3 regions of the Undibacterium sp. Ji42W genome follow, and region 1 is predicted to be linked to each of the others. Evidence: predicted binding sites of a transcription regulator. Region 1 holds the regulator's gene; each other region holds the start of a gene.

The links. The regulator sigma-54, encoded in region 1, starts transcription at its own class of promoters, with help from an activator protein. The targets are predictions, from matches to a motif close to TGGCANGNAANCTGCTTT.
Region 2: ACO0LG_RS01825 (ammonium transporter) is a predicted target of sigma-54. The motif match lies at 1,830-1,847, and genes of this name have one in related genera.
Region 3: ACO0LG_RS10760 (urease subunit gamma) is a predicted target of sigma-54. The motif match lies at 1,572-1,589, and genes of this name have one in related genera.

The regions. Positions count from the first base shown of each region.
Region 1 is NZ_JBMPOV010000012.1:1,715-4,996, reverse strand. It holds gene ACO0LG_RS23460 (LptA/OstA family protein) at 1-49, shown strand, start outside; gene lptB (LPS export ABC transporter ATP-binding protein) at 51-806, shown strand; gene ACO0LG_RS23450 (RNA polymerase factor sigma-54) at 818-2,308, shown strand; gene hpf (ribosome hibernation-promoting factor, HPF/YfiA family) at 2,416-2,763, shown strand.
Region 2 is NZ_JBMPOV010000001.1:381,627-384,908, reverse strand. It holds gene ACO0LG_RS01840 (quinone-dependent dihydroorotate dehydrogenase) at 1-204, opposite strand, end outside; gene ACO0LG_RS01835 (arginyltransferase) at 266-997, opposite strand; gene aat (leucyl/phenylalanyl-tRNA--protein transferase) at 994-1,710, opposite strand; gene ACO0LG_RS01825 (ammonium transporter) at 1,898-3,100, shown strand; gene ACO0LG_RS01820 (NUDIX hydrolase) at 3,155-3,282, opposite strand, start outside.
Region 3 is NZ_JBMPOV010000004.1:315,560-318,841, reverse strand. It holds gene ACO0LG_RS10775 (hypothetical protein) at 1-109, opposite strand, end outside; gene ACO0LG_RS10770 (hypothetical protein) at 191-688, opposite strand; gene ACO0LG_RS10765 (RNA polymerase sigma factor) at 697-1,311, opposite strand; gene ACO0LG_RS10760 (urease subunit gamma) at 1,710-2,012, shown strand; gene ACO0LG_RS10755 (urease subunit beta) at 2,022-2,327, shown strand; gene ureC (urease subunit alpha) at 2,324-3,282, shown strand, end outside.

The DNA.
Region 1 (3,282 bases):
CAATATCACCATTACCTTGCAACCAAAACCAGAAAAACAGGCTAAATAAGATGACAGCACAGTCAAGCAGCACCTTGCTTGTCAAGGGCTTGCAAAAGCGTTACGGTGCGCGCCAGGTGGTGCGCGATGTATCACTGCTATTGAAAAGCGGTGAGGTAGTCGGTTTGCTAGGCCCGAATGGCGCAGGCAAGACTACTTCGTTTTACATGATCGTTGGCCTGGTGCCCTCAGACGCAGGAGACATCACGATTGATGATGTGAATATCTCGCAACTGCCTATCCATGAACGTGCCGTACTGGGTCTGTCTTACCTGCCGCAAGAGGCATCAGTGTTCCGCAAGCTGACGGTAGAAGACAATATCCGCGCTGTACTCGAATTGCAAAAAGACAGCGAAGGCAAGTATCTCGGTGCCAAGAAAATTGAGCAAAGGCTCAATGCCCTGCTGGCAGATTTACAGATAGAAAAAATACGCGAAAGCCAGGCGCTGTCACTGTCAGGTGGTGAGCGTCGCCGCGTCGAAATTGCCCGTGCACTGGCGACCAACCCACGCTTTGTCTTGCTGGATGAACCCTTTGCCGGTGTTGATCCTATCGCCGTCATCGAAATCCAGCGCATCGTGCGCTTCCTCAAGGAACGCGGCATAGGTGTGCTGATCACCGATCATAATGTGCGCGAAACCCTGGGCATCTGCGATCATGCCTACATCATCAATCAAGGAGCGGTACTTGCCAGCGGCAAGCCTGACGACATCATACAAAATGAATCTGTACGTCGCGTTTATCTCGGAGAACACTTCCGGATGTGACGGGAATCATCATGAAACAAAGCCTGCAACTACGTACCTCACAACATCTGGCCTTAACGCCGCAATTGCAGCAATCAATACGATTATTGCAGTTATCCACTTTGGAATTGCATCAGGAGCTGGAGACGCTGCTGACCGATAATCCCATGCTGGAACGCGTCGATGATCCCCTCGATCACGCCGTGCGCCTGCTGGCCGATGGTGCCATTAATACCAGCAGCACTTCTGCCGATGCGGGCATGGAAGCACCAGTGCCAAGAGACGACAGCGACAGGTCTGCCGACCCAGCCCCGGCTGATGCAGAAACCGTCGTCAGTAACGACAGCACCACCTCCAGCGAAGAAGACTGGGGCTTTGATGATGTGCAGCATGGCAGCAAATCTGGCGATGATGAAGATGGCCGCCCGCAGCTGGGTGCAGCCCATGTCACCCTGCGTGAGCACTTGCTGGAACAGATGCGCCTGAACCTGCGTGAACCGCGTGACCGCGCCCTGGTCGAGTTGATGATCGATGCGCTCGACAATAATGGTTACCTGACCGAAACATTAGATGAAATACATGCCAGTTTGCCACTGGAGTTGTTTGTAGAACCAGAAGAACTGGCTTTTGCCCTGAACATGCTGCAAAGCTTTGACCCGGCAGGTGTCGGTGCGCGCAGCCCGTCAGAATGCCTGGCCCTGCAAATCAAGCGCTTACCAAAAGTTGCTTTCGTCACACGCAGGCTGGCATTGCAAATTGTTGAAACACAACTGACTTTATTTGCACAAAGAGATTTCACCAAACTCAAGAAAATCCTCGACTGTGATGACGAAGATTTGCGCGATGCACAAACTGTGATCAGGATGTGCAAACCCAGACCTGGCATTGCTTTTGCTGCCGATGAATCTGATTATGTCGTGCCAGACGTGATCGTCAGAAAATCTACTAACGGCTGGCAAGTCATGTTGAATCAGGATGTCATGCCCAGGCTGCGGGTAAGCAGCATGTATGCCAACATCATGAAGCAAAACCGTGGCGAAGCTGGCATGGGCGCACAATTGCAAGAAGCCCGTTGGCTGATCAAGAATATGCGCCAGCGTTTTGAGACTATATTGCGCGTTGCACAAGCCATAGTCGAAAGGCAACGCAATTTTTTCACGCACGGTGCTGTTGCTATGCGACCCCTTGTTTTGCGCGAAATTGCTGATACACTAGGATTACACGAGAGCACTATCTCCCGTGTTACAACTCAAAAATACATGTTGACCCCACATGGCATGTTTGAGTTGAAGTACTTTTTCGGCAGCCATGTCGCGACGGAAACAGGGGGTGAAGCATCTTCCACCGCGATACGTGCACTCATCAAGCAGTTGATAGGAGCAGAAGACCAGAAAAGCCCACTCTCTGATAGCAAAATTGCAGACATGCTGGGTGAACAGGGCATGGTAATTGCCCGACGGACAGTTGCCAAATACCGTGAAGCCCTCAAAATCCCCCCAGTCAGTTTGCGTAAATCTTTGTAAGCAGTCCTTGTAATCACGGTTTGAATTGCTATATATGATTTAGCTCAAGGCAAATAAATGCTGAGAGCGTATCATTACAGCAAGCAACATCACTATAGGAGCACAGTATGAATCTCACCATCAGTGGACATCACGTCGAAGTAACTCCTGCAATTCGTGAATATGTACATACCAAACTAGAACGTATCAGGCGGCATTTCGACCAGGTCATTGATATCGCCGTCATCCTGACGGTGGACAAGCTCCGGGAAAAGGATAAACGACACAAAGCCGACATTAATCTGCATATCAGCGGTAAAGATATCCACGTTGAAAGTCTGGCGCATGATCTGTATGCGGCAATCGATGCACTGGTAGATAAACTTGATCGCCAGGTCATCAAGCACAAAGATAAAATGCAAGACCATCAGCACGACGCCATCAAGCACATACCTGATCCGGCATCGGCTTCATAAGACCCCAGTCCTTACCCTGACAGGGTTGTGGACATCCAAAACAAGGACGCTAAAGGCGTCCTTTTTGTTGGGTGCATGGTTTTGAGGTTAACAATTTACATCAATCAGTAACTGAATTACCCTGAGAAAATCCGCATACTTATTAACCGTCATTCTACCTGGCTAGCTCTCCAGCATAGATTTAGCTGAAATCCGCCTGGCTAGTGCGTTCGTAGCGTGAATGCCTTGCAACAATCCTGTACGCGTATTAACGTCATTCCAGCATGCTTTTGGCTGGAATCCAGCGGCGTTCGTCGTATGCCGTGGCGTTTTTTTACATGTGGCACTTTGACTAAAACGTTTGCTCTCCGTGGATACAAGCCGGGTCTCGGCCCGGCAGCCGAAATACTTTCTTTGCGTCGCCAAAGTAAGTATTCAAAGAAAGGCGACCCAGGCGTAGCCGCCCCTACGGGGTGCCCATTTGTGCAGTACAAAAAATGGGAAGATCCGAAACTCGCCTGCGGCCTTGCCCTTAGGAAC
Region 2 (3,282 bases), on a different contig from region 1:
CAGACCAGCAGCAAGACCCACTGGATTGGGAAAACGCACACCCATGACAGTGCGCGCATCTTCTGCAGGTTTATTGCCCAGCAAACCACCCAGGCCCAGTTTATTGGCACGCTGCAGCGCAGGTAAGGTCAGGTGATGGGCATTTTCCGGATCCATGGCAAACAGGGCAGGGCGGATCAGGGAGTAAAGAAGTTTTGCAGACATGTAAATAGGTGGTGAAGAAGAGTTGAAAATAAATTTTGAGACACAAACAGAAAGGACAGCTTCACAGCTCCCGTAAAGTCTGCCAGCGCCCTTGCATCAAGGCATCAAGGGGGTGGAAATTGGTTTTGTAAGCCATCTTGGGGCTAGCTGCGATCCAATAACCCAGATAGACATAAGGCAGCTTCAATAAACGTGTTTGCTCTATCTGCCACAACACATTGTAGGTGCCGTAGGATGCAGTCGCATCATCCGGGTCATAAAAGGTGTACACCGATGACAAGCCATCCGTGAGCACATCAATGATACTGACCATGCGCAGGATATTGTTGTCATCCCTGAATTCAACCAGGCGTGTATTCACCCGGCTTTGCAGCAGGAACTGCGCATACTGGTCGCGGCTGTCATTGTCCATGCCGCCACCAGAATGACGCTCACCCTGGTAGCGCTGATACAACTCATAGTGTTCGTGCACATAACTCAGGCTGCTAACGCGCGCATGCAGATGGCCATGCTTTTTCCAGGCGCGGCGCTGGCTGCGGTTAGTTTCAAATTCATTGACGCGCACACGCACCGGTGTGCAAGCCTGGCAGTTATCACAATGCGGCCGGTAAATAAAAATGCCGCTACGGCGAAAGCCACTTTTCACCAGCTCAGAGTATGCATCGGCATTAATCAGATGTGCAGGCGTTGCCACTTGCGAGCGCGCCTGCAAGCCTTCCAGATAACTGCAAGGGTAGGGCGCTGTCGCATAAAACTGTATGCTGGCGAAGGGGAGTTCGTTAAGCTGGGTCACGGGCTGATCTTGTTGACTATTTTCCAATTGCTAATCGCGGGCAAGGCACTGGCATGTTCCACCCAGCGCAAAAACTCGGTTCTGCTGATTGCTTTTGCGCCCAGAGATGCCAAATGTGCCGTCTCTTGCTGGCAGTCTAACATTTTCACCCCATGTTCACGCAAGAAAAATACCAGGTGTGCCAAGGCTATTTTGGATGCATCCGTGACCCTGGCAAACATCGATTCACCATAAAACATGCGGCCTATGCAGACGCCATAAGCACCACCCACCAATTCCCCATCCAGCCACACCTCTATGGAATGGGCATACCCCAGCTTGTGCAAGTCGCTATAACCAGCCACGATATCTTCAGAAATCCAGGTGCCAGTACCTTCTTTGCGCGGCGCGGCACAGGCACGCATCACGACTTCAAAGGCAGTATCAAAGCGCACTTCCCAGCGCGGGTCTTTACTGACCTGACGCAAACGCTTCTTCAAGCTGAGCGATAGTTTGAAATCCTGCACCTGCAAGACCATACGCGGGTCGGTAGACCACCACAAGATAGGTTGCCCGTCAGAAAACCAGGGGAAGATGCCATTCTTGTATGCATATAGCAGACGTTCGGCAGACAAGTCTGCGCCTGCTGCCAGCAAACCTGCAGCGCCATCTTTTTCTGTCAGTGCGGTGCTGGGGTGAGGGAAGGGGCTATTCGATTCCAGCCAGGGGATCACGCAGCCTCCGACACAGGTCGCACTAAAAAAGCGCTATATTTCAGTGCATCAAACTTACTCATTAAATAACCTGGTTTAAAAAATCGCATTAAATCAATTACTTATATATTGCACCAAATTGGAATGTATTTTGCTTTATCAGTGCACCTTTGATACAAATTTGCACTTATATTGGGAGACATTTTGCATGAATGCACAAAATAGCAGCGCAGACGCTTTATTTATCTTGCTTGGCGCAATCATGATACTAGCAATGCACGCGGGCTTTGCGTTTTTAGAATTGGGCACCGTGCGCAAGAAAAACCAGGTCAATGCCCTGGTGAAGATACTGGTTGATTTTGCCGTATCCACCATCGCTTACTTCTTTGTCGGTTATACCATCGCTTATGGCGTGCAGTTCTACTCCGGTGCCGAGGTGCTGGTTGCCAAAAACGGTTTTGAAATGGTCAAATTCTTTTTCTTGCTGACATTTGCCGCTGCCATTCCCGCCATTATCTCAGGCGGGATTGCCGAACGGGCAAAATTTCACCCACAACTTATCGCTACAGCTTTGCTGGTTGGTGTCTTGTATCCCTTCTTCGAAGGCATAGCATGGAACCATCGTTTTGGCATACAGGCATGGCTGAAAGTCGTATTTTCTGAAGAATTCCATGACTTCGCCGGTTCCGTTGTCGTACATGCCTTTGGCGGCTGGGTGGCCTTGCCCGCCGTACTGTTATTGGGCGCGCGCCGTGGCCGCTATATGAAGAATGGCGCAATTGCAGCCCACCCGCCATCAAGTATCCCCTTCCTGGCGCTTGGTGCCTGGATACTTACCGTAGGCTGGTTCGGCTTCAACGTCATGAGCGCACAAACCATGGACAAAATGAATGGCCTGGTGGCCATGAATTCTCTCATGGCCATGGTGGGCGGCACGCTGCTCGCCTTTATTTTCGGCAAGAACGACCCAGGCTTCGTCTACAATGGCCCCCTGGCTGGCCTGGTTGCCGTTTGTGCCGGTTCCGATCTCATGCATCCACTGGGTGCATTGGTCACTGGTGGGATAGCGGGTGCCATCTTTGTCTGGATGTTCACCTGGACCCAAAACAAATGGAAGGTCGATGATGTACTCGGCGTCTGGCCCCTGCATGGCCTGTGCGGCGCATGGGGTGGCATAGCTGCCGGCATCTTTGGCTTGAAGTCTCTGGGTGGTCTTGGTGGTGTCAGCTTCATGTCGCAATTGCTAGGCACCTTCATGGGCGTTGCAATTGCCTTTGTCGGCGGCTATATCATTTACGCGAGTCTGAAAAAACTCATGGGCATACGCCTGGATCCTGAAGAGGAATTTGAAGGTGCAGATTTGGCTATACATAAAATCTCATCGACTGCTGAACGCGAAACCAGTTGGTGATGGCAAAAAAAATGGGCAAATAAAAATTTGCCCATTTTTGATGTTAGCCTGACTTCAACCATCTCGCATGGGCTTGAAAATATCATGCTCATGTATCTGGAAGCGTCCTCCATTTTTAACTCCCGCCAAATCTTCAAAGAAAAATTTCAGCGTGTGGCTGATGGTGGGGAAGGCGATCTCAT
Region 3 (3,282 bases), on a different contig from region 1:
TTTGTTGTTCTTCTGGTGCAATTGGAACAGGATTGTCATTGATGGCATTTGCTTGTGCCACAGTCCATGAATAACTTAAAAAAACCAATATTGGAACTTTGATAGTCATGATGTTTCCTTCGTGTTCGTGGTTAAACGTGATTAAGAGAATCAATGCTGAAATTAAAAATTTTGCTTAAAAACAGATGCGTTAATTTTTGAGCAGGCGCATGGCCAAAGGTGAGCCTTCCGCATCCACCAGCATCTGTGCCCGCACCATCTCACCAGCAATTTCAGGGCTGATGGGCATGCCCAGACTGGCTAACCAGGCAGCCGGCACTTCAGTTTCCATCATGTGAGGCGTTCCTTCATCCAGACGTTCCAGCGGTACCAGAGCGACGAAGGGCGGCAGCTCTGTGTTTGAAACTGTAATGTTGTCCTGTGCCAGCTGATGCTGCGATGCTGGAAACATGACCGTCAGCATGACCAGGCCAAAGCTGCCGCTCAGCGTAAGCAGACCTGCCAGCCATGGGCGCAAACGCCTGGCGCGCACCTGTTTTTTGTCCTCGTCCTGTTGTTTGGCGAAGGCTAGTAATAAAGCCTGCTCTGTAGCCGTTGGCGTATTCAGTTCTTGCAAATCCTTGCGCAAGAGGCTGAACTGCTGATCCAGCAAGGCATCTGTATTGCTGGCGTCCTGTGGGGTATTCATAGGGTCTTTCATCTTTGTGTTCCGGTTTTTGCTTCTGCATCGGGCCGCCAGCCCAGTTTTTCGCTGTATTGAAGTATTGCTGCGCGTGCTCTGGAGAGACGCGAGCGCACGGTACCTATATCTATGTTACAAATCACGGCTATCTCTGCGTACGACAGTTCCTGCAATTCATACAAAATAATTACATCGCGATAATGGGGGCGTAGTACCGCAACTGCTCGCCGCACATGCTCGGTCATTTGCTGGTGAAAGATGACGTCTGTGGATTCTGCTGCTTCACTCATTAAGACTTCTTCTCCATCTTCTTCATCAAATTCTTTACCAAACGCAGGCAGTGGCTGGTGGCGGCGCTCTGTCTGGTCCTGTTTGAGTAATAAATTCCTGGCTACGCCAAACAAAAAATTCTGCAAACTGCCCAGGCCTGCGTCATAACGGTAAGACTTGCTCAGCAAACCCATGAAAACATCCTGCACTACGTCCGCTGCCAGCGCACTCTGGCCACATCGCATCAGGGAATAGCGATAGATAGGCCCCTGGTGGCGCTGGTACAGACGTTGAAATGCAGCAACATCGCCGTCGCGCATTTGTGTCAGCAAGCTGGAATCAGTCTCTTGGTTATCCACGTTTATTTGTTGGTTGTTTTAATGTATTACTCTCAGGGACATCAAAAGTTCCAATTATTTTTTCTCGCCAGCTGTTTTTGTTAGGACTTACGCAAAATCGTCCCGACAAGGCGTAGCGACGAAGACAGTACTTTAGTACGGCGAGGCCCTGTAACGCAGCTGGAGAGGTTTTGCGTAAGTTCTATTTATATGAATGCACTAATTTGGTGAGGATTTGCCTTTGTTTGGTGCGCATTTTTGCAATCCAGCCTATTTGGCCTTGGTGCAAAACTTGCTGTGTTGCTTTTTATAATGTTTTTAGAGGGATGGCCTGTCACCTATGTGGACTTGCTTGTTATTTTGCAAATGGCGATAAATAATAAGTTTGGTGATAGCACATACAATAAGCGAAAGAAGATATGGATCTGACACCCAGAGAAAAAGATAAGTTGCTGATATTTACCGCCGCCTTGTTGGCAGAGCGGCGCAAGGCGCGTGGCCTGAAGCTGAATTATCCAGAAGCAGTTGCCCTGATCACTGCCGCCATCATGGAAGGCGCGCGCGATGGCCTGACGGTGGCAGAACTGATGTCTGAGGGCACGCAAATTCTCAGTCGTGACGATGTCATGGAAGGCGTGCCAGAGATGATTCCTGATATCCAGGTCGAAGCGACATTCCCGGATGGCAGCAAACTGGTTACCGTTCATCACCCCATTCCTTAGGAGAAAACCATGATACCAGGCGAAACCCTGATAGAGGATGGGGACATAGAACTGAATGTAGGCCGTGTAGTCGTCAGTATTACTGTGGCCAACAGTGGCGACAGACCTATACAAGTAGGTTCCCATTTTCATTTTTATGAAACCAATCCTGCACTGCAATTTGAGCGCCAACTCGCTTATGGCATGCGCCTCAACATTGCTGCCGGTACGGCCATCCGTTTTGAGCCGGGGCAGCAACGCAGCGTAGAGATGGTGGCACTGGCGGGCGATAGAAAAGTCTATGGTTTCAGCGGTAAAGTGATGGGGGCGCTATGAAAATTTCACGTCATGCTTATGCTGAAATGTTCGGGCCAACCACGGGTGACCGCATCCGTCTGGCGGATACCAATCTATTCATAGAAATTGAAAAAGACTTTGCCATTTATGGCGAAGAGGTGAAATTTGGCGGTGGCAAGGTGATACGTGATGGCATGGGGCAGTCGCAAAGGCCACATGCCGAAGTCATGGATACCGTCATCACCAATGCCGTCATCATTGATCACTGGGGCATCGTCAAGGCAGATATAGGCCTAAAAAATGGCTTGATTGCCTGTATAGGCAAAGCGGGCAATCCCGATATACAGTCTGGCGTTGACATGGCCATTGGTGGCGCGACCGAGATCATTGCTGGTGAAGGCAAGATCGTGACCGCTGGTGGTATCGATTCACACATCCATTTTATTTGCCCGCAGCAGATTGAAGAAGCGTTGATGAGCGGCGTCACCACCATGCTGGGCGGCGGTACTGGCCCGGCAACTGGCACGGCAGCCACTACCTGTACGCCTGGCCCCTGGCATATGCATTCCATGTTGATGGCGGCAGATGCGTTTCCCATGAATCTGGGCTTTATGGGCAAGGGCAATGTCAGCCTGCCTTTACCGCTGGAAGAGCAGGTAAGGGCCGGTGCCATCGGCCTGAAGCTGCATGAAGACTGGGGTACGACACCACAAGCCATCGATAACTGCCTGACTGTTGCCGACCAGATGGACGTGCAGGTGGCTATTCATAGCGATACGCTCAACGAGGGCGGCTTTTTGGAACATACACTGGCGGCATTCAAGGACAGGACTATCCACACCTTCCATACCGAAGGTGCAGGTGGTGGTCATGCGCCGGATATTATTGCGGCGGTTGGTGAGGCGAATGTACTGCCATCCTCCACCAATCCTACCCGGCCCTATACCGTCAATACCCTGGATGAGCATCTCGACATGCTCATGGTCTGCCACCA